2 regions of the Paenibacillus sp. FSL R7-0179 genome follow, and region 2 is predicted to be linked to the other one. Evidence: riboswitches for the same ligand, from Rfam matches in the RefSeq annotation. Region 2 holds a riboswitch; the other holds the start of a gene.

Region 1 (10,331 bases), 470 kb from region 2:
CGACCATGGGGATTATCGGCACCGTTATGGGGCTGATCCGGGTTCTGAGCAACCTAACGGACCCTTCCAATCTGGGCGGGTCAATTGCCGTAGCTTTTACAGCAACACTCTATGGCGTAGCCAGCGCTAATCTACTCTTTTTACCCATTGCCTCCAAAATCAAATCCCGCAGCCAAAGTGAGCTGGGCACCATGGAGATGCTGCTCGTCGGCATTCTGTCCCTGCAGAACGGAGATCACCCGCATCTGGTCCGGCAAAAGCTGGCCCCCTTCCTGACAGACGCTCCTAAACGCAGCAGCAGTACCAGCCCGGGGGAACCGCTATGAGACAAAGAAACCGCCGGCAGCCCCGCGTCTCCGCAGGCAAGGAGAGCCGGGACCGCTGGATGATTACCTACGCGGATCTGATCACGCTTCTGCTGATTTTCTTCGTGATTCTGTTCGCCATGAGCAGCCTGGATTCGCAGAAATATGCCATTGTCAGCGGCTCCTTATCGGATACCTTCAAGAGCGGAAGTACAGTGCTGGAGGGCGGAAGCGGCGTACTTGAAGGCAATCAGGGAATTACAGGGACTGACGTTTCGAAGGGTCATACTGAAGACAGTGGAACCGCTGGCGGTCCTTCTGCTACAGGCTCCGCGGATTCGGACGGGCTGAATGGAAACGGACAAACAGGAGATGGGGATGGACACCAGCCGTCAGCGCGTGAGCTTGCTTTTCGGGAACAGGAAGCGAAGCTGGCTGCTCTTATGGGCGTAATCACCCAGTATGTGGAGGAGAATAACCTCGGGGAACAGATTTTTGTTGCCGATAAACCGCAGGGCATTGCCATCACGCTGAGTGACCGGTTCCTGTTCGATGCGGGTAAGGCCGAGCTGAAATCCCCTGCTTTCCCTGCCCTGCGCCAGCTCTCCGGCCTGTTTCGCGGTATCGGGGCGACGATCAGCATCGAAGGCCATACCGACAATGTTCCTGTGACCCCCGGATCGTTATACAGAGACAACTGGGAGCTATCCGGCGCCCGTGCGCTGTCCGTCCTGCGCTTTTTTCTGGACAAAGAGGGGCTAAGCCCTGATACCTTCCAATATGCAGGGTACGCCGATACCCGGCCCGCCTATGATAATACAACCGCAGAGGGAAAGCAGCGGAACCGCCGGGTTGAATTGATTGTGCTGCGGCAGCTTCAGGAGGAAGAATAGCCGGCAACCGCTCAGTCTATGGCAGATCATCACTGGCAAAGATACAGTAAAGCTGATCAAGGAGTTGGAGCTTCGTGCACGCAACAAAAGGAACGCCGGATGCTACCCGTTTTTTGGAGCTTCTGCGGCTGTCGGTTTCATTGGTATTGATTATTTTCGCCCAGATTACTATCACTGGCTTCGTAGGCTTTTTTGTTGTATTTCTGCCCTTTTTGTCCTCCTCTTATTCCCCGGGAAGCCTGCTTACCGGAATGAAGTTTCTGATTGCCGGCTTTGCCTTTGCGCTGCCTTGGCTCGGATACTGGTGGATGATGTACAGCTTATCCGGGAATGGCCGCATCCGTGGCTTTTTTCTACTTTTGCTCACCTCGTATTTAGCCCTTATATTTATTTGTATGCAGATCGATCCGGTCTACAATCCGGAAGCCATGATTCCCGGTTCTGCAAGAGAATCTACCTTTCTCGTTTGTATGGCCATGTCTGCCGTAATACTTTTCCCGTTTTATTCGCTTGGCGTTTATATCTTCGTGCTGAGACCTGTCAAGCGTCCCCGAAAAAGATACCGTTTCCTGCTGCTGTGCCTTCTGTTTGCTGTGGCGGGCCTGGTTCTCTTGCCCTTTCTGTGGCACTCTGCTCCCATCGTCTATCCCGGTTTGCTCAGCTTCCCGGAATAGCAGACAGACGCAAAAAGACAGACCTCTCACATTAGTAACATCTAATGTAACAAAGAGAAGTCTGCCGTATTCAGCGCTTTCGCGGATAAGCTAACTTTTATTCCCCAACCAGTTCCTTGTACGCAGCCGCATCCAGCAGGCCGGTTACTGCCTCTGCGAACTCGGTATCAAGCTCCAGCTCAAAAATCCACCCGTCTCCGTAAGGCTGGTCATTGATCAGCTCCGGGCTGGCCTCCAGCGCATCGTTGATCTTGGTCACCTTACCGGATACGGGTGAATATAGCTCCGATACGGTCTTCACAGATTCGATACTGCCCACACTGTCGCCTGCTGAGATCGCCGCGCCCACTTCCGGAAATTCTACAAACACGATATCGCCCAGCAGATGCTGCGCATGATCCGTAATCCCTACACGTACTACGCGTCCCTCGCCCTGCTGCGCCCACTCATGCTCTTCGCTGTATAGCAGGTTGTCAAGCACTTCACTCATGTCCAAGCCGCCTCTTTTCCGTAATTGGAGTTCTAAATTTAGTTATAGCCTAAGTTATCGGCTTGCCTAATGTCAATATAACTGACAGTAAAATTAAATTTGTCAACTTTTTGACGTTTTTTGATTGACAGGGCGGAGGGTTACCCGGTTTAATGGAGTCAGTAGAAAAACATATGGTTTGCGAATGATGGCATAGGGAGAGACTGTCTCACAGGAAGACAGCGCCGAAGGAGTAAGCCCGGGATGGGTGAATCTCTCAGGCAAAAGGACCTTTGCCGGACGCATCTCTGGAGAGCATCCGGGTGCCTGCGCTGCAGGCTTCACGGATCACCAACGGGGAAACCTGCGCGGCATGGCAGGGTAACTCTCAGGTACCAAGGACAGAGCGAAAGTCCATTTATGCATACGTGCATAATGGCTTTCGCCTGTCCTTTTTCGTATGTAATCAGACCAAGGGAGTGACAAGATGGATGCTTTGAGAAGAACGCCTTTTTATGACCTCTATGCGGCTTATGCGGAGTCCAGATGTATTGATTTCGGCGGCTGGGAGCTGCCGGTGCAGTTCACGGGCATCGTGAAGGAGCATGAAGCCGTCCGTGAACGGGCCGGACTGTTCGATGTCTCCCATATGGGAGAATTCATGGTTACCGGGAGCGGCGCGGAAGCTTTCCTGCAGAGAATGACCACCAATGATGTCTCCCGCCTGAAAGACGGCGCAGCGCAGTACACCCTGATGCTCTACCCAAGCGGCGGAGTGGTCGACGATCTGCTCGTATACCGGCTGGGTGAAGAACGTTACATGCTTGTCGTCAATGCGTCCAACATCGATAAGGACTTCCAGTGGCTGCAGGAGCATCTAACCGCTGAATTCGGCGGCGTCACCCTGAAAAATATCTCGGATGAGACGCTGCTGCTCGCCTTGCAGGGGCCGCGCGCGGAGACGATTCTGGCAAAAGTCACGCAGGTGTCTCTAACAGAGTTAAAACCGTTCCACTTCATCGAACAGGCTGAAGTCTGCGGCGTCACCGTCCTGCTCTCCCGTACCGGATATACTGGTGAGGATGGCTTCGAGCTATATGCTCCCGCAGATACGGCAGCAGCACTCTGGAACGGCCTGCTGGCTGCTGGCGCTCCGCATGGTCTGACGCCTGCCGGACTCGGCGCACGCGATACCCTGCGTTTCGAGGCCAAGCTGCCGCTGTACGGCCAGGAGCTGTCGGCGGATATCACTCCGCTCGAAGCGGGTGTCCAGTTCTTCGTGAAGCTGGATGCAGGGGATTTCATCGGCCGTGATGCCCTGCTGAAGCAGAAGGAAGCCGGTCTGCCCCGGCGTCTTGTGGGCCTGGAGATGGTCGACCGCGGCATTCCCCGCTCCCACTATCCCGTGTACGCGGACGGAGTGAAGATCGGTGAAGTAACGACCGGCACCCAATCCCCTACCCTGAAGCGGAATCTCGGACTCGCCCTGCTGGACGCTGCCTATACGGAGCCGGGCACAGAGGTGTACGTGGAGATTCGCGGCAAGCAGCTCAAGGCTGCCATAATCAAAGCCCCATTCTACAAAAGAAGCCAAGGAGTGAAGCCGCAATGAAGCACCGCTATCTGCCTATGACTGAGCAAGACCGCACAGAAATGATGGAAGCCGTAGGCATCCAGTCCATCGATGAGCTGTTCGCCGATATTCCGCAGTCTGTCCGTTACCAGGGAACCCTGCCGATGTCCGGCGCTCTGGACGAATATGCACTGCTTCGCCATATGAAGAGGCTCGCAGACAAGAATGCCGACTTCGACACCCACGCCAGCTTCCTTGGTGCCGGATTATACGATCACCATGTTCCGGTCGTCATCAACCATGTGATTTCACGTTCGGAATTTTATACCGCCTATACCCCTTACCAACCGGAGATCAGCCAGGGTGAGCTTCAGGCGATTTTCGAATTCCAGTCCTATATCTGTGAACTGACCGGAATGAAGGTCGCCAATGCCAGTATGTATGACGGCGCAACGGCCCTGTCCGAAGCGGCTGTGCTGGCCGCAGGCGCCACCAAACGCAAGAAGCTGATTGTCTCCCGTACGGTTCACCCGGAAGCGCGTCAGGTGCTCCGCACCTCCGCCAACGCCTGGGGACTGCAAATTGTAGAGATTGACTATGCTGACGGGGTAACGGATCTCACCAAGCTGGCCGATGCCATCGACAGCGATACCGCTGCTGTTCTGGTCCAGTCCCCCAACTTCTTCGGCGGGATTGAGGACCTGCGCCAGATTGAGCCGCTGATCCATGCGGTCAAAGGACTGCTCGTGGTCAGCGCGAACCCCATTGCGCTTGGCGTGCTGGAATCCCCTGGACGGCTTGGCGCAGACATCGTAGTCGGCGACGCGCAGCCGCTGGGGATCGCCGCCTCGCTGGGCGGCCCTACCTGCGGATTCTTCGCGGTGGCTGAGCCGCTTATGCGCCGGATGCCGGGCCGGATCGTCGGCCAGACGGTTGACCGGAATGGCAAGCGCGGCTTCGTGCTGACGCTGCAAGCCCGCGAACAGCATATCCGCCGGGAGAAGGCGACCTCGAATATCTGCTCCAACCAGGCGCTACTAGCGCTGTCTGCTTCCGTCTACCTGTCCGTGATGGGCAAGGAGGGCATGCGCGAGGTGGGTGAGCTGAACATCCGCAAGAGCCATTATGCCGCCGGGCGGCTGGCTGAAATCACTGGTGCAGAGCTTGTCTTCACTGCCCCGTTCTTCAATGAATTCGTCCTGAAGCTCCCGGAGGGCAGCAGTGTGAGTGCGGTGAACTCCAGGCTGCTGAAGGAAGGCTATCTGGGCGGTTATGACTTAGGCCGGGATTATCCCGAGCTGGCCGGACATATGCTGGTTGCCGTAACGGAGAAACGAAGCAAGACCGAAATTGACGAATTTGCAAGCGCACTGGAGGGCTGTGTATGAAACCGGAACAAAGTCTGATTTTTGAATTAAGCCGTCCCGGCCGCTCGGCCTACTCCCTGCCTCAGTGTGATGTGCCGCAGGACGAAGGCCTTGATGCACTCATTCCCGGAGGGCTGCTGCGCAGTGAGCCGGTTGTGCTGCCAGAGGTATCGGAAGTGGATGTTATCCGCCACTATACCGCCCTGTCCCGCCGCAACTTCGGAGTCGATAACGGCTTCTATCCGCTCGGCTCCTGTACGATGAAATACAACCCGAAGATCAACGAGGATGTCGCCCGCTTCCCGGGACTCTCCAAGATCCATCCGTACCAGCCGGAGGAGAGCATCCAGGGTGCGCTTGAACTGATGTACACGCTGCAAAAGGATCTTGCCGCCCTGACCGGCATGGATGCTGTATCCCTGCAGCCTGCTGCCGGTGCCCACGGCGAGTGGACCGGCCTGATGATGATCCGCGCCTACCATGAGAGCCGCGGTGAGGTCCGCTCCAAGGTCATCGTGCCGGACTCCTCGCATGGCACCAACCCGGCAAGCGCCGCAGCCGCCGGCCTTGAGACGGTCACCATCCCGTCCAATGACAAGGGTATGGTTGACCTTGAGGCGCTGAAGGCAGCTGTCGGCAGTGACACCGCTGCGCTGATGCTCACGAACCCGAGTACCCTCGGCCTCTTCGAGACGCAGATCGTCGAGATTGCCGCGATTGTCCATGAAGCGGGCGGTCTGCTCTATTATGACGGAGCGAACTCCAACGCGATTATGGGCATCACCCGCCCGGGCGATATGGGCTTCGATGTGGTGCATCTCAACCTGCACAAGACGATGAGTACGCCGCACGGCGGCGGGGGGCCGGGAGCCGGACCGGTCGGCGTGAAGGCGAAGCTGATCCCCTTCCTGCCGCAGCCTACAGTGGCGCAGAACGGGGACGGCAGCTTCACACTGGACTGCGGCGGGCCGGAATCGATTGGCCGCGTCAAAGCCTTTTACGGCAACTTCGGGATTCTCGTCCGTGCTTATGCGTACATCCGCACCTATGGTCCTGACGGCCTGCGTGAGGTGTCCGAGAACGCCGTGCTGAACGCCAACTATATGATGCACCGGCTGGCCCCTTACTTCGAGATCCCCTTCCCGGGCGTCTGCAAGCATGAATTCGTCATGTCCGGCAAGAACCTTAAGCAATACGGTGTCCGTACCCTCGATGTAGCCAAACGGCTGCTCGACTTCGGCTATCATCCGCCAACCGTCTACTTCCCGCTGACAGTAGAGGAATGTATGATGATTGAACCTACCGAGACCGAGAGCAAGGAGACGCTCGACGGCTTCATTGAGACCATGATCCGAATCGTTAAGGAAGCCGAAGAGACGCCGGAGATAGTGATTAACGCACCGCATACGACTGAAATCAGCCGCCTGGATGAGACGCAGGCCGCGCGTAAGCCGGTACTCAACTGTTCTTGCGGTTAACCAGATCAATTCATATATTTTCAAATAGCCGGGTCAGGGATACATCGTATCGCTGCCCGGCTATTTGGTATGTACCCGGAAGCGGATTCTCCCGGCTATGGCGTAAGGCGCTTCACGAACTGGAAGCGGTCATTCACCCGCATTTTACTGTAGATACTCTTCAGCATATTGCGCACGGTGCCTTCACTGATCCCCAGATCGCTCCCGATATGCAGCGCGCTCTTCTCCATCAGCCACAGCCTCGCCACCTCCTGCTCCCGCGCGGTCAGCTTATATTCCAGAAGCGTGGCTTCCAGCCGGTACCGCTGCATCTCCGGGTTCTTCTCCATCCACTTCTCCATGATATTCTCGGCAATCTGCTGCACGAAGGGAATGGCGAACTCAATTGGCTCTCCTCTATTAAAAGAAATATCAACATATCCGTAAACGCTATCATCATCCTGCAATGGAGCGCACACACAGTTCCAATCCCGGAAGGTCTGATCCGTATGCTCCGTTCCCCGCACCACCCCGATGCAGTTCATCTCCATCGCCAGCGATACGGCATTCATTCCCGCCTGCTGCCTGCTTAAGCTGACCCCCGGGCGCAGCTCCGCCTGCTCCATCTCCGCCTGCGTCTCCGGAGAAGAATAGACCAGCTCCAGAATGGTACCCGCCTTGTCCGTCAGGAATACCACATAAGGAATAGAGAGCAGCTGGCTTAATTTGTTCATTTCACTGCGGATCGAAGAAATCATAGCTCTATGATAGATATGCTCTCTGGATTCTTCAGATACACCCGCCACAGACATCCCGCCTTGGACTTGGGCCCTAACTGCCTCCAGAGGCCGGAAGGCTTCAAGTTCGCTTGCTTCTAAATCCCCAGGCATACTCCATGCTCTTGATTGATTAAAGACTCTCACAAACGATCCCTCCATATTTACCAATTCCTATATTATCAATTTTAAAAGAAAGCATTATAACATACAATTACGGAATAATGAACATTCAGTATTGGATCTGTAAATCCCCGCGTTAGCGCTGTAAAATGTAGAAATCTGTTCATCTTATATTTCTACATAATTCCAGGAGGTTCGACATGCTTCGCATCGGCTATCTATCGACTACCCTCAATTTGGCTACCGCAATGGTATCCTTCCTGCGCTTCGGCAGTAATTATGCCCTGTTCATTATGGCCAGCTACACACTCTTAACCCTTGCGGGATACCGGCTGCTGCAGAATAAAAGGACCCTGCATCTGGTTCCGCTGCTCACCTTCAGCTGTTCATTCCTCTTATACAATGTGACCTATGTATTGTTGAAGCAGATTAACCTCGTAGACCTGTATGCGGTAGACTGGAGACTTGAGGTTCAGCTGGCGCTGCCCCTGCTGGTAGGGTTCGCCGTCCAGACTCTGCTTAAGCGCAGTGGCAAATCCCGGTTGGTATAGCTATCGGGGGTTGCCGCTTTTTTTTGCAAAATCGACCTAAACTGATAGTTTTCGACATCGGCTCAGTGATATATTTACTCTTACGTCTTTGAGCCAGCTGAGGATTCAGATATTTTCTCCGCAGCCATCTGCGGTAACGCTTTCAAAGCAATGAACAGGAGGGTTAAGCTTGAGTATGATTGAAGCCAGAGGACTGAGTAAGTCCTTTATGCAGGCGGTGAAGGAGCCCGGCCTAAAGGGAGCGGTGAAGCATCTGTTCCTGCCCCGGCATATTGAGAAGGTGGCGGTCAAGCCGCTGGATCTGAGCATTGAAGCCGGAGAGACGGTGGCCTACGTGGGACCGAACGGTGCCGGTAAATCGACTACCATCAAGATGCTGACCGGCATTCTGATGCCGTCCTCCGGGAGTATCTCGGTGAACGGCATCAATCCGTACCGCAAAAGAATGGAGAACGCCGCCCAGATCGGCGCAGTTTTCGGGCAGCGCACCCAGCTGTGGTGGGATATTCCGATTGCCGAGTCCTTCTCGCTGCTGAAGGATATCTATCAGATTCCGGATGCCCAATATAGGAAGAACATGGACTTGTTCACCGAAATGCTCGGGATGAGCGAATTCATCCACCTGTCCGCGCGGAAGCTCTCGCTGGGTCAGCGCATGCGTGCCGATCTGGCTGCTGCCCTGCTGCATAATCCGCCGATTCTGTATCTCGATGAGCCGACGATTGGCCTTGACGTATCTGTGAAGGAGAAGATCCGCGGGTTCATCAAGCAGATCAACCAGGAGCAGCAGACGACTGTGATGCTGACGACCCACGACCTGGGCGACATTGAGGACCTGTGCAAGCGGCTGGTCATTATCGATCACGGCGCGATTATTTATGACGGTACGCTGAGCGAGGTCAAGGCCCGTTTTGCCAAAAACCGGGTCATCTTCTTCCAGGTACGCTCCCCTATGCCGGAGTTGTACAAGCTGCTGGAGCAGAGTCCCGGGCTGAAGCTGGAGCAGCAGAGCAGCCAGGAGTTCTCGGTCACTTTTGACCGGTATGAATATACCGCCAGTGAAGTGGTCAGCCGGGTGATGAAGCATGGGGAGGTCCTCGATTTCCGCATGGAAGATACCCACATTGAGCAGGTCATTAAGGCTGTCTATGACGGCCAACTGGACTTGAACGAGCACCGGGGAGCAAGGGGGCAGGGGCACCATGACGACAGCAGCCCGGCTTAACAAATACAGAAGCATTGCCAATCGCTCCTTGCAGAATGTGATGGCCTACCGGAACTCCTACATCATTAATTTACTCGCAAACTCCATTAATCTGGTCGCGATCTTCTTCCTCTGGCAGGGAATCTATGGCGGGCGTGAGGCGGTGGGCGGCTACTCCTGGGATCAGATGAAGACCTATCTGCTGGTGACCTTCCTGGCCAATTCCGTCTTATCCTGGTATTCCGAGACCGCCATCTCCGGCAAAATCCTTGACGGCAGCGTCGCCATGGACCTGCTGAAGCCGATTGATTTCCAGACGGCCCGATTCGCCGAGACCCTGGGCGCCAGCCTGCTGGAAGGGGCTATCAGTACGGTAATGCTGATCGTGTTTGCCACCTTCCTTACCGGAGTGACCTTCCCCCACTCGCCGATCGTCTATCTGCTGTTTGCGGTCAGTCTGCTCTGCGCGGTTGTGGTCAAATTCGGCGTGGTCTATCTGGCGGCTCTGTTATGCTTCTGGTCGACGGGGTCCCTCGGGATTGTCTGGACGCGGATTGCGCTTACTAACCTGCTGTCGGGCGCACTGGTGCCGCTGGCATTTTTCCCGGACTGGCTGGAAAAGCTGGCGCTACTGCTGCCCTTCCAGGCCATCATTCATACGCCGACGATGATCTTCCTCCAGCAGGCAGATACCGGGGAGAGCCTAAGGCTGATCGGGATTCAGCTCTTTTGGGGAGCAGGACTCTGGATGGCGGGCAAAGCCATGTGGAACTGGGCGGTCCGCCAGGTGACCATTCATGGAGGCTAAGGCGGAAGGAGGACGCAGAATGAAATTATCGCAAATGCTCTATCTCTATAGAAGGCTATATGTGCAGCAGCTTAAGGCGATTCTGGAGTACAACAAAGACTTTTATATCCTAATGTGCTCGGCGGCCTTGA
Region 2 (10,331 bases):
GCTCATGCCCAGGAAATGACCGATGCGCTCAACAATAGCGGAGTGCTTCCTTATCCGCTGGTATTGCAGGATCTGGCCGTTAGCGCAGACAAAATCACTTCCATCATGAAAGAAGTGAACTACCGTGACGAGGTTGCCGGTGTAATCACCTGGATGCACACCTTCTCCCCGGCCAAAATGTGGATTCGCGGCACGAAGCTGCTGCAGAAGCCGCTGCTGCACCTGGCTACCCAGTACAATGAGAGCATTCCTTGGGCGACCATTGACATGGACTTCATGAACCTGAACCAGGCTGCCCATGGCGACCGTGAGTATGGCTTCATTAATGCCCGTCTGAAGAAGCAGAATAAGGTCGTTGTAGGATACTGGGAACGCCCGGAAGTCCAGAAGCAGATTGCAGAATGGATGGACGTTGCCGTAGCTTATAACGAAGGCTTCAACATCAAGGTTGCCCGCTTCGGCGACAACATGCGTAACGTTGGCGTGACCGAAGGCGACAAGGTAGAAGCCCAGATCCAGTTCGGCTGGACCGTAGACTACTTCGGCATCGGCGATCTGGTGGCTTATGTGAATGAAGTGAAGCAGGAAGAGATCGATGCCCTGTTCGCAGAATATACCAAGCTGTATGCCGTTGATTACGGCACGTACAGCAAGGAAGATTGGGAAGCCAGCGTGAAGGTGCAGGCGAGCTATGAAATTGCCCTTAAGCGCTTCTTGGATGCAGGCGGCTACAATGCCTTCACCTCCAACTTCGAGGATCTGCACGGCATGAAGCAGCTTCCGGGTCTGGCTGTTCAGCGCCTGATGGCCCAAGGCTACGGCTTCGCCGGTGAAGGGGACTGGAAGACCGCTGCCCTGGACCGTCTGATGAAGGTGATGAGCCACAACCTGAACACCGGGTTCATGGAAGATTACACTTATGAAATGGCTGCCGGACAGGAAGCGATTCTTCAGTCCCACATGCTGGAGGTTGATCCGAGCCTGGCCGCAAACCAGCCGAAGATCATCGTCTCCCCGCTGGGCATCGGCGACCGCGAAGACCCGGCCCGTCTCGTCTTCGACGGTAAGGCAGGCGAGGGCGTCGTGGTATCGATGGCCGACTTCGGCACCCACTACAAGCTGCTGATTAACGAAGTTACCGCCTTCGAGCCAACCGTTCCGGCTCCGAAGCTGCCGGTAGCTCGCGTACTGTGGCAGGTAAAGCCTAACTTCCAGGACGGCGTTAGAGCCTGGATCGAGAACGGCGGCGGCCACCATACCGTTGTATCGCTGAACCTCACTACTGATCAGATCGTTACCTACGCCAAGCTGGTAGGACTGGAATACGTGATTATTAAGTAATAAGAGTTACTTGTTAGAGTAAAGCATGTTAAGAAGAGCGAAGGGGCGTATAGCCCTCTCGCTCTTTTTGTTTGGCAGGTATGGTGGCGCGGCGGCAGTATGCAAAAGATATCTGCCAATCCTGCCGGGAAGCGTGTGAAAGATGTATGCGGAAAACCGATCACAATGCGCCGCTGCTGGGCAATTGGCTCGAATGTAATCGAAAAACCGATCACAATGCGCCGCTGCTGGGCAATCGGCTCCAATGTAATCGAAAAACCGATCACAATGCGCAGCCGCAGCGTTCAGTCTGCCGAATGCGCTAGCGCAGCGGTTCATATGGCTGGTGCTTCTGGTATGGCTGGTGCTCCTGGTGCCCCTAACGTCCCGCCCGCCCCGCTCACTTCCTATTCCGCGCACGGTATTGCTGCGGCGTGGTGCCGACGATCCGCTTGAACAGGTTGGAGAAGCTGCCGAGGCTGGTGTATCCGACCTGCTCTGCGATGTCGGTGATCTTCAGCTCGGTCTCCTCCAGCAGTTGCTTGGCCTGCTGCAGCCGCTCCTGTATGATCACATCCGAGATTGATAGTCCGGTCTCCTTCTTGAACAGCCTTGACAAGTAGGCCGGGTTCAGGTAGACATAGGCCGCAAGTTCGTCCCGGGTGATCTCTTCGCTCAGGCGGGAGCGGATATACTGCCGGATCTTGGTGACCGTGGCCGAGGATACGTTATTGCTGGTCTGCAATAAGCGCATTACGGCTCGCAGGCATTCCACCGCCCAATGCTGGAGCGAAGCGGACTGCTTCGGATAATTCTCCTTATCCATCAAGGGCTTCAGCTCGGCTGAGGCGTGTGCGGATAAGCCTTTTTTGGCGAGAACGGTGTGTACAATGAACAGGATGCCGTGGATAAGCTGACGGTGCAGCTCACTTGTCCAGCGGCCGGCCTCAATGCTCGAGAACCACAGGGTCACTCGGCGCTCCAGCTCCTCCAGCTCGCCAAGCTCCAGAAGGGTCGCCCATTCTCCGAAGATATGCATGGGTGCTGCCTGAGGCACGGGCGCAAGCGGCTGATCCCGGCCATACATCTGATCCTCCGGTCCGAACACCTGACGCGAGCGGTTCAGGTTGCGTTGTTCCCGCTCCGTGACATCCGTGTATGCGCTCATGATACCGGACAGAGGGACACCTGCGCTGATGTAGATTGACAGGGAGCAATGCAGCAGCCGCCCGCAGGTATCCAGGAAGGTGCGGCCATTCTGCTCCAGCGTATGCCGGGCGGCGTTCATATCGCCCCGCACGTAGATGACCGCCAGATTATGGCCGACCTGATCCTGCAGCACAGTGCCTTCCAGCCCGCTTAGCAGCAGCTCATCGGCCATGTTGCGCAGTGCATATTCCATAATCGTCTCATCCCGTGCGCTAAGGTTCTCCTTCCACTGCTCCAGTCCCAGCAGAGCGAGGAAGTAGCGGTCCCCGGGCTGCAGATCCAGATTGTAGGTGTTCGCCGGAAGGGTGAGCGATTCCAGCACGGGCGCCGCCCGCTGGCTGAGAATATCCTGCCAGAACCGTTCTACCAGCAGGGGAAGCTGATGCTCCCATTGTCTCCGGTACTCCTGGATCAGGGTCTCGAACTGCTGCTGCTCCTTCTGCCTGCTGATCTCGAATAGCGCCTCACGGGAGATCTTCATCAATTCCTCATAGTCTACCGGCTTGAGCAGATAATGGAAGGCTCCGTGATAAATCGCGCGCTGGGCATACTCGAAATCGGCATGGCAGGTCAGCATAATCGTCAGCGTGCCGGGAGCAGATTGCTTCACCCAGGCCAGCAGCTCCAGGCCGCTTCTGCCGGGCATTTCGATATCGCAGATCAGCAGATCTACGGGTAGCTGCTCAAGAATAGCAATCGCCTGATCCACGTTCTCCGCCAGACAGACATCCGACACGCTAAGCGCGCTCCAATCCACCCCCTGCTGGAGGCCCAGCAAGGCGAAGTATTGGTCGTCAACGATTAGTACTCTGTACATTGAACGTCACAGCTCCTTTTGAACGGGTAGTCTGATCTCCACAACCGCGCCTCCGTCTGGAGCGTTATGGAAGGTAAGCCGTGCCCGGTTGTTATAGAACATCAGCATGCGTCTGTATACGTTCCATATTCCCAGATGGCGGTCTGTCGGCTTGCGCTCATACACGCCTTGATTGAGCATGTCGAGCTGAGCCGCGGAGAAGCCCGGCCCGGAATCGCGGATCTGAATGGCAATGCAGGAGTTGCCGCTCTCCCCGGCTTCTTCACGGACAGTTATGCCAACGTTGAAGGGCTTCGAATTGTTGACGAAGCCATGCTTGATGGCATTCTCAACGAAGGGCTGGATCAGCAGCGGCGGAATCAGTGTAGACTCAAGCTCTTGCGGAAGCTGCACCTCATAAGACAGCTTGTTCGGATACATAACCATCTGAATCTCGATATAATTCTGAATATGACCCAGCTCGCCGCGCAGCGGAATCCAGGCGTCATTGGTATTCATAATGAAGCGGAAGTGGGAGACCAGATGTCCGATCATCTTTTTGATCAGCGCATATTGCTTCAGCTCTACCAGATGAAAGACGATATTCAGGGAATTCATGAAAAAATGGGGATTGATCTGCGCCTGAAGATGCTTCAGCTCGGCCTGCTGCACCTTCATCTGCTCCTCATACACATCAATCTTGAGATTGCCGATCTGCTCGGCCATCTGGTTGAATTGCATGGTAATGATCTGGAACTCCCTGCTGTTGCCATCCTTCAGCCGGTATTCCAGCTGTCCCTTACCAAGGATACGCATCCCGCTGGTCAATTGCTGGATAGGCTTGAACACCAGCCTGCTGAGCAGAGCCAGCAGGATAACCATCACGAGGATAATGGCGAAGGGAATAACCTTGATGATCCGCTGGAAGATCGGCAGCTCGTCCAGAATCGATTTCTCGTCAAGCAGGAAGAAGACATTCAGATTGGAATACTGCGAAGGCTTGTCAATCAGCAGATAAGAATTGCCGTTGCTCAGCCGGATCGCTGCATCCACCGGACGGTCAGGGCGGCCGAGCTGGGTGCGAATGAGCGCAAGATCTTCACTGGCGAACTGGCCCCAGAGCAATTTACCGTCATTGTCGATCATGCCCACCTGCCCGCTGCCTCCGGTAGACTCCAGCTGGGTCAGCGGCTGGGCCAGAGAATCGATACTGACCAGTACCCCCATGAGAAGCCGTCCGCTCTTGTCCGGCAGCACCTTGAATAACACCGGCTCGTCGCCGAGGGTCACAGTCTCCCACTTCAGGGAGCCCTGGAGATTAGGCGACTTCAGGCGCGAGGACAGCCCGGAGGCAATGACCTCCTTCTCCTGGTAATATTCTCTCTGGCTGCTGAGGAATAACTCGTCCCGGTCCTGATGGTAGACGAAGACACTGCGGATAATGGTGTAGTAGCTGACATCGCTGTACCACTGGTCCATCAGCTTACGGATGGACAGGTAATAATTGACGCTGTCGGGACCGCTGTCCGAATAGAGCTCCAGCAGCATATTTTCATTGGCGGTACGCAGCAGATAATGGCTGGTCTGCTCCAGCAGCTCATCGAGTGTACCTAAGTGCAGGGTCAACGTGTCTGAAGCAGACTTCGCAACCTTCTCCCGGACAATGTTGGTGGAATAGAGATTGGTGTAGGAGAGGAAAAGGAACAGCGGCGTGACCAGCAGCAGGACAAGGGCACTCACTTTGAATCGCAATGATAGTTTCACAGTCATCCCCCTTATCCTTAGGTACATTTACACGCTGAGCGGCAGGAAAGGGGAAGGACGGCTGCCGTCCTTCCCCTTTGCTTAAAATATAAGAATTTGTATGTTCCACACGACAACATATCCTTATATTTTTCGCTAAAACGGGTGCCGTCCTTAAATAAGGACGGCATAGTCGTTTCCACTTGTTTATTTTGGTTGTTTAGCCTTCCACGCATCGTATTGCTTCTGAACCTCGGCGCGGATCTCTTCAATGCCGTTAGCCTTTAGCTTATTATTGTATTCCGTCAGCACCTTGTCTACTCCCAGGCTGCCCGTTTCCAGCAGCGGACGGAATTCCTTGATAATATTGCTGACCACAGAGACCTGTGTTTTGACAGCGTCGGTATTGAAGTTGAAGCCGAAGGACTTCACCTTATGGGCACTCTCGTTATAAGCCTTGAACTTCTCCCATTTATCGGCACTTTCACCTTCCCACAGATAGGTTATGGTCTGGTTGCCGAACATCCATTCAATTCCCGGTGCCCAGCCGGTATCGGCACGGGTAGCAATGCCGTCAGGCAGCTTGATGAAGTTGTCCTTGCCTTCTACCTTGACATACTGCCGTCCCTCTACGCCGAAGTCAATCAGATTGACCAGAACCGGGTCGGTATGCAGCAGGTTCAGCAGCATCATTGTCCGCTCTGGATCAATTGAGGTGCGTCCGATGGCCATCATGGAGTTGCTGACGCTGGCGGTGCTGATCTCGGGTTCATTCCCCTTCAGCTTCACCAGTTCAATGCCGGTGGCAATGGAATCTTCCTTGTCGGAGTCCGGTTTGTCTGAACCGAATTTCATCCAGGTCTTGCCGGCCTTGAAAGCGTCTTCAGTACTGGTTTTGGTCGTTGCCGCATCTTTATTGATGTAGCCTTTGGCGAACCAGTCGCCGTAGAGCTTCATACGGTAGATCGCCGTGTCAGATTCCATCGAGCTGATCACCATCTTATCGGTCTTGGTATCCAGGACGATTCCGGCAGGAGCGCCTGCCACCAGCTCATAGCGGAAGTTCTCCTTCATGCTCTCTCTGGTCTTGTCGAAGTAGCCCAGGGTGTCCGAGCCGCTGCCGGAGAGCCAGATTGGCGCGATGGCCGGTTCCTTCTCCTTGATCGTCTGCAGCCATGGCTCCAGATCCTCCAGCGTCTCAATCGAGTTCACATCGAATCCGTATTTATCCACCAGATCCTTGCGGAACATAATGGTATGGCTCTCGCCGATTTCCTTATTGGTCGGAATGGCGTAGATTTTGCCGTCCACCTTGCCGCCGTCAAAGAAGCGGGGGTCCAGGGTGTCCTTGATGCCTTGTCCATATTTGGCTAACAGATCATCCAGCGGCAGGAATGCGCCTTTGGCTACGTTATTGGCGAAATCCGCCCAGTTCGGGGCAAAGGTCAAATCGACCTGTTCACCGGATTGATAGGCCAGTGCCATCTTCTCGGCCCAGGAGGACCAAGGGAGTCCCTGGAAGTCAATCTCGGCGTTGATTTTTTCTTTGAGATACTTGTTGATCTCGTCTACAACCGCCTTGGTATCATTTTGCGGGAAATTTCCGACCGTGTACACTTTCAGCTTGCGGAACGTTGAGGTGTCAGGATTCGTGCTGCCTTCCGTGCCTGCTGTTGTAGCTGCTGCTGTCGATTCTGCCTTGGAGGGTGCGGATGCACCTGAATTGCCCCCGCCGCATCCGGTAATGCCCAGTATCACGGCGGTTAGGGCAGCAAGCACCGCGCCCGAGCTTCTGGTTGTTCTCATTTGTATGAACCTCCTCAATGATAATTAGATCATATATTCTAACCGGCATTTATGCCAGAGCTAGACCCATTAACCTTTGATAGCCCCAATCGTGAGGCCCTTGGTGAAGTACTTCTGGAAGAACGGATAGATGAACAGAATCGGACCAATCGACAGCACGACCATGGCCATCCGCAGACTTTCGGTTGGAACGGATTCCTGTACCATCAGGGCGACACCGGTGCCGGCAAGCTGGGTTTTGAAGAACTCGGCCTGGCGGATCATCTGAATCATAACGTACTGCAGGGAGAACTTATTGGTGTCATTAATGAACAGCATGGAGTTGAACCAGTCATTCCAGTACATCAGCGTAGTGAACAGTCCGATGGTCGCCAGCACAGGCAGGGAGATCGGCAGCACCAACTGGAAGAAGATCCGCCATTCCGAAGCTCCGTCGAGCTTACCGGATTCAATCATCTCCTCCGGGATGGTCTGCTGGAAGAAGGTACGGGTGATGAAGATATAGAAGGCATTGGACAAGCCGGGCAGAATCAGCGCAACCAGCGAGTCCTTCAGATCGAGATAGTTCACGTATAGCAGATAGAAGGGGACAAGCCCTCCCGAGAACAGCATGGTGATCAGCAGGTAGAAGTTGAATGTCTTTTTAAAAGGAAAATCCTTCCGGTAGAGCGGATACGCATACAGCGCAATCAGCAGCACGGCCAGAACAGTTCCGATAAGGGTAACGGTCAGGCTGACGCCATACGCCTTAACCAGTGTCTCCGAATGCTTGAACAAATATTGGTACGCGGAAGCATCGATATGATCGGGCCAGAACTTGTATCCCTGCAGCGTCAAGGCCTTCTCGTTCGTTAAGGAGATAGCGACAATGAGCACAATCGGCAGGATACACGCCAGGCTGAAGGCGATGAAGAACACATTCAGAATAATCTGGGCGGTGGTGGAGCCTTTGGTATAAGGGTTGCTTCGGGATGCAGTAGTCATTAGAATCCTCCGTTTCTAGAAAAGAGCCGTATCGCGGTTCAGCTTACGGGCCAGAGCGTTCGCGCCGATGACCAGGAAGAATCCGACGACCGATTGATAGAAGTTCGCCGCAGAGGACATCCCCAGGTCATTGAGCTGGATCAGGCCCCGGTAGACATAGGTGTCGATGACGTCCGTAGTTGAGCGCAGCGCACCGGAGTCCAGAGTCACATGGTAGAACAGCCCGAAGTCAGAGCGGAAGATGCCGCCCATGTTAAGAATGGTGAGAATGACCATGATCGGCGTAAGCAGCGGCAGGGTGATCTTGGTGATCTGCTGCCATTTGCTGGCCCCGTCCATCACCGCAGCTTCGTACAGCTCTTCGCTGATGCCGGTGATGGCCGCCAGATAGATGACACTGCCGATACCGATCGAATGCCACATCTTGGTGATCCACAGGATGTAAGGCCAAGCTTCAGGATGCATATAAGCATTCACCGAGGAGTAGCCGAACATCGGCAGAATATGCTTGACCAGGAAGCCATACTCCGGGTGCAGGAAGGCGTATACGATGAAGCTGACTACAACCATGGACAGAAAGTTCGGCATAATCATCACCGTCTGGAAGAACTTCGAAGCCAGCTTGTTACGCACCTCATTGATTGCAATCGCCAGCGAGACGGAGAGAATAAGGCCTGAGATAATGAAGACTACATTGTAACCCACGGTGTTGATGGTCACCCGCAGGGCGTCAGAGGTGGCGAAGAGGAACCGGAAGTTGTCAAGCCCGGCCCAAGGACTGCCCATAATGCCGTCAATGTAGTTGATATTCTTGAAGGCAATGAATAATCCGAACATCGGAATATAGCAGTTGATGAAAAAGATAATCGACGTGGGCAGCAGCATCAGCAGCAGCACCCGGTATCGCACGATATTGTGCAGCAGACGGCCGAAACGGCCCTGGGGCGGTGTCGCTGACTTGGTGTTCATAGCTTGTGGTGCGGGATTTGCCATAAGTTCTAACCTCACTCTACTTGTTCTGGATGAATTTATTATAGTAGAGCAGATGAACGGAATTCTTTCTTGCAAATGACTCTGTTTATTCAAAAATGACCTCATTGTGCAAAACTCCTGCTAAGCATTGAGACTTTTTTCACAGAGGATTGCTCACATTGCAAGTAATATGTTAGAATATCGGAATGCATTAACGCAGCACCAATTTAATACAGTACAAGAGCTATGAAGGCTATGGATCACACTATAGCTGGAGCAGCTTCTGGAGAGACTGCGGAGTTCCGCAGCGCCGAAGGGTTCACAATCTCAGGCAGAAGGACAGAAGAGTACCGGATTTGTTTTTGCTATGCGGATCAGCCGCTGCTGCAGAAGCTTATTTGGAACTTTTTATGCACCGGGAGATTGGATGATATCCAGTCTCCTTTTTTGCGTTACGTACAATGTTGTATACATTAAGGGGGAAACAGGAATGGCACAGACAGAATTAAAAAGAGAGCTTGCAAACCGTCACGTCCAGCTTATCGCTATCGGGGGAACGATTGGCACAGGGTTATTCCTGGGATCGGGCAAAGCCATTCAGCAGGCCGGGCCCTCCATCATGCTCACGTATCTGATCGTGGGGATTGCCGTGTTTTTTGTGATGCGGGCGCTCGGGGAACTGCTGCTCTCGAAGGCGGGGTATCAATCTTTTACGGATATTGCTGAGGATTACCTGGGGCCGCGCGCGGCGTTCATTACAGGCTGGACCTACTGGTTCTGCTGGATTATGACGGCGATGGCCGATGTGATTGCGGTGGGCGTCTATGTGCAGTACTGGTTCGATATTCCGCAGTGGGTACCGGCCGTCATCTGCCTGATCATTCTGCTCGGGCTGAATCTGCTGACGGTCAAGAGCTTCGGGGAGCTGGAATTCTGGTTTGCCCTGATCAAGGTAGTTACGATACTGGCTCTGATCGGCCTGGGCATTGTCCTGCTGGTGACCCAGTTCAAGACGGATGCAGGCTCCGTGTCGGTCCGCAATCTCTGGGAGCACGGGGGCGTGTTCCCGAACGGGGTGAAGGGCTTTCTGTTCTCCTTCCAGATGGTAGTGTTCGCTTATGTTGGCGTGGAGCTGGTGGGGGTATCGGCAGCAGAGACGGCGAATCCGGAGAAAAACATCCCGTCCGCGATCAACAAAATTCCGCTGCGGATTCTGTTCTTCTATGTAGGCGCGCTCTTCGTGCTGCTGTGCATTAATCCCTGGACCCAGCTTAGCGCGTCTGAAAGTCCGTTCGTGCGCACCTTCAGTCTAGTCGGGATTCCGATTGCTGCGGGGATTATCAATTTCGTAGTCTTAACCTCGGCGGCCTCCGCCTGCAACAGCGGGATGTTCTCGACCAGCCGGATTCTCTACAATCTGAGCAGACGGAATCAGGCTTCCCCGCAGCTGGGCAAGCTGAACCGGAATCATGTGCCCGCGAATTCCTTATTCCTCTCCACC

Evidence for each region. A riboswitch is a leader RNA that binds a small molecule or an ion and turns the genes downstream of it on or off. The one in region 2 is predicted to bind glycine.
Region 1: another riboswitch for glycine. It lies ahead of gcvT (glycine cleavage system aminomethyltransferase GcvT); the one in region 2 lies ahead of MKX63_RS05565 (amino acid permease).

The regions. Positions count from the first base shown of each region.
Region 1 covers NZ_JBBOCC010000001.1:1,713,064-1,723,394, reverse strand. The annotation lists gene MKX63_RS07505 (flagellar motor protein) at 1-326, shown strand, start outside; gene MKX63_RS07500 (flagellar motor protein MotB) at 323-1,198, shown strand; gene MKX63_RS07495 (hypothetical protein) at 1,273-1,872, shown strand; gene gcvH (glycine cleavage system protein GcvH) at 1,970-2,362, opposite strand; glycine riboswitch at 2,547-2,644, shown strand; glycine riboswitch at 2,648-2,748, shown strand; gene gcvT (glycine cleavage system aminomethyltransferase GcvT) at 2,829-3,953, shown strand; gene gcvPA (aminomethyl-transferring glycine dehydrogenase subunit GcvPA) at 3,950-5,302, shown strand; gene gcvPB (aminomethyl-transferring glycine dehydrogenase subunit GcvPB) at 5,299-6,759, shown strand; gene MKX63_RS07470 (LuxR C-terminal-related transcriptional regulator) at 6,855-7,628, opposite strand; gene MKX63_RS07465 (hypothetical protein) at 7,838-8,188, shown strand; gene MKX63_RS07460 (ABC transporter ATP-binding protein) at 8,364-9,413, shown strand; gene MKX63_RS07455 (ABC transporter permease) at 9,391-10,200, shown strand; gene MKX63_RS07450 (ABC transporter permease) at 10,220-10,331, shown strand, end outside.
Region 2 covers NZ_JBBOCC010000001.1:1,242,819-1,253,149, forward strand. The annotation lists gene araA (L-arabinose isomerase) at 1-1,341, shown strand, start outside; gene MKX63_RS05540 (helix-turn-helix domain-containing protein) at 1,721-3,346, opposite strand; gene MKX63_RS05545 (sensor histidine kinase) at 3,353-5,089, opposite strand; gene MKX63_RS05550 (ABC transporter substrate-binding protein) at 5,276-6,874, opposite strand; gene MKX63_RS05555 (carbohydrate ABC transporter permease) at 6,944-7,858, opposite strand; gene MKX63_RS05560 (ABC transporter permease) at 7,874-8,827, opposite strand; glycine riboswitch at 9,104-9,183, shown strand; gene MKX63_RS05565 (amino acid permease) at 9,321-10,331, shown strand, end outside.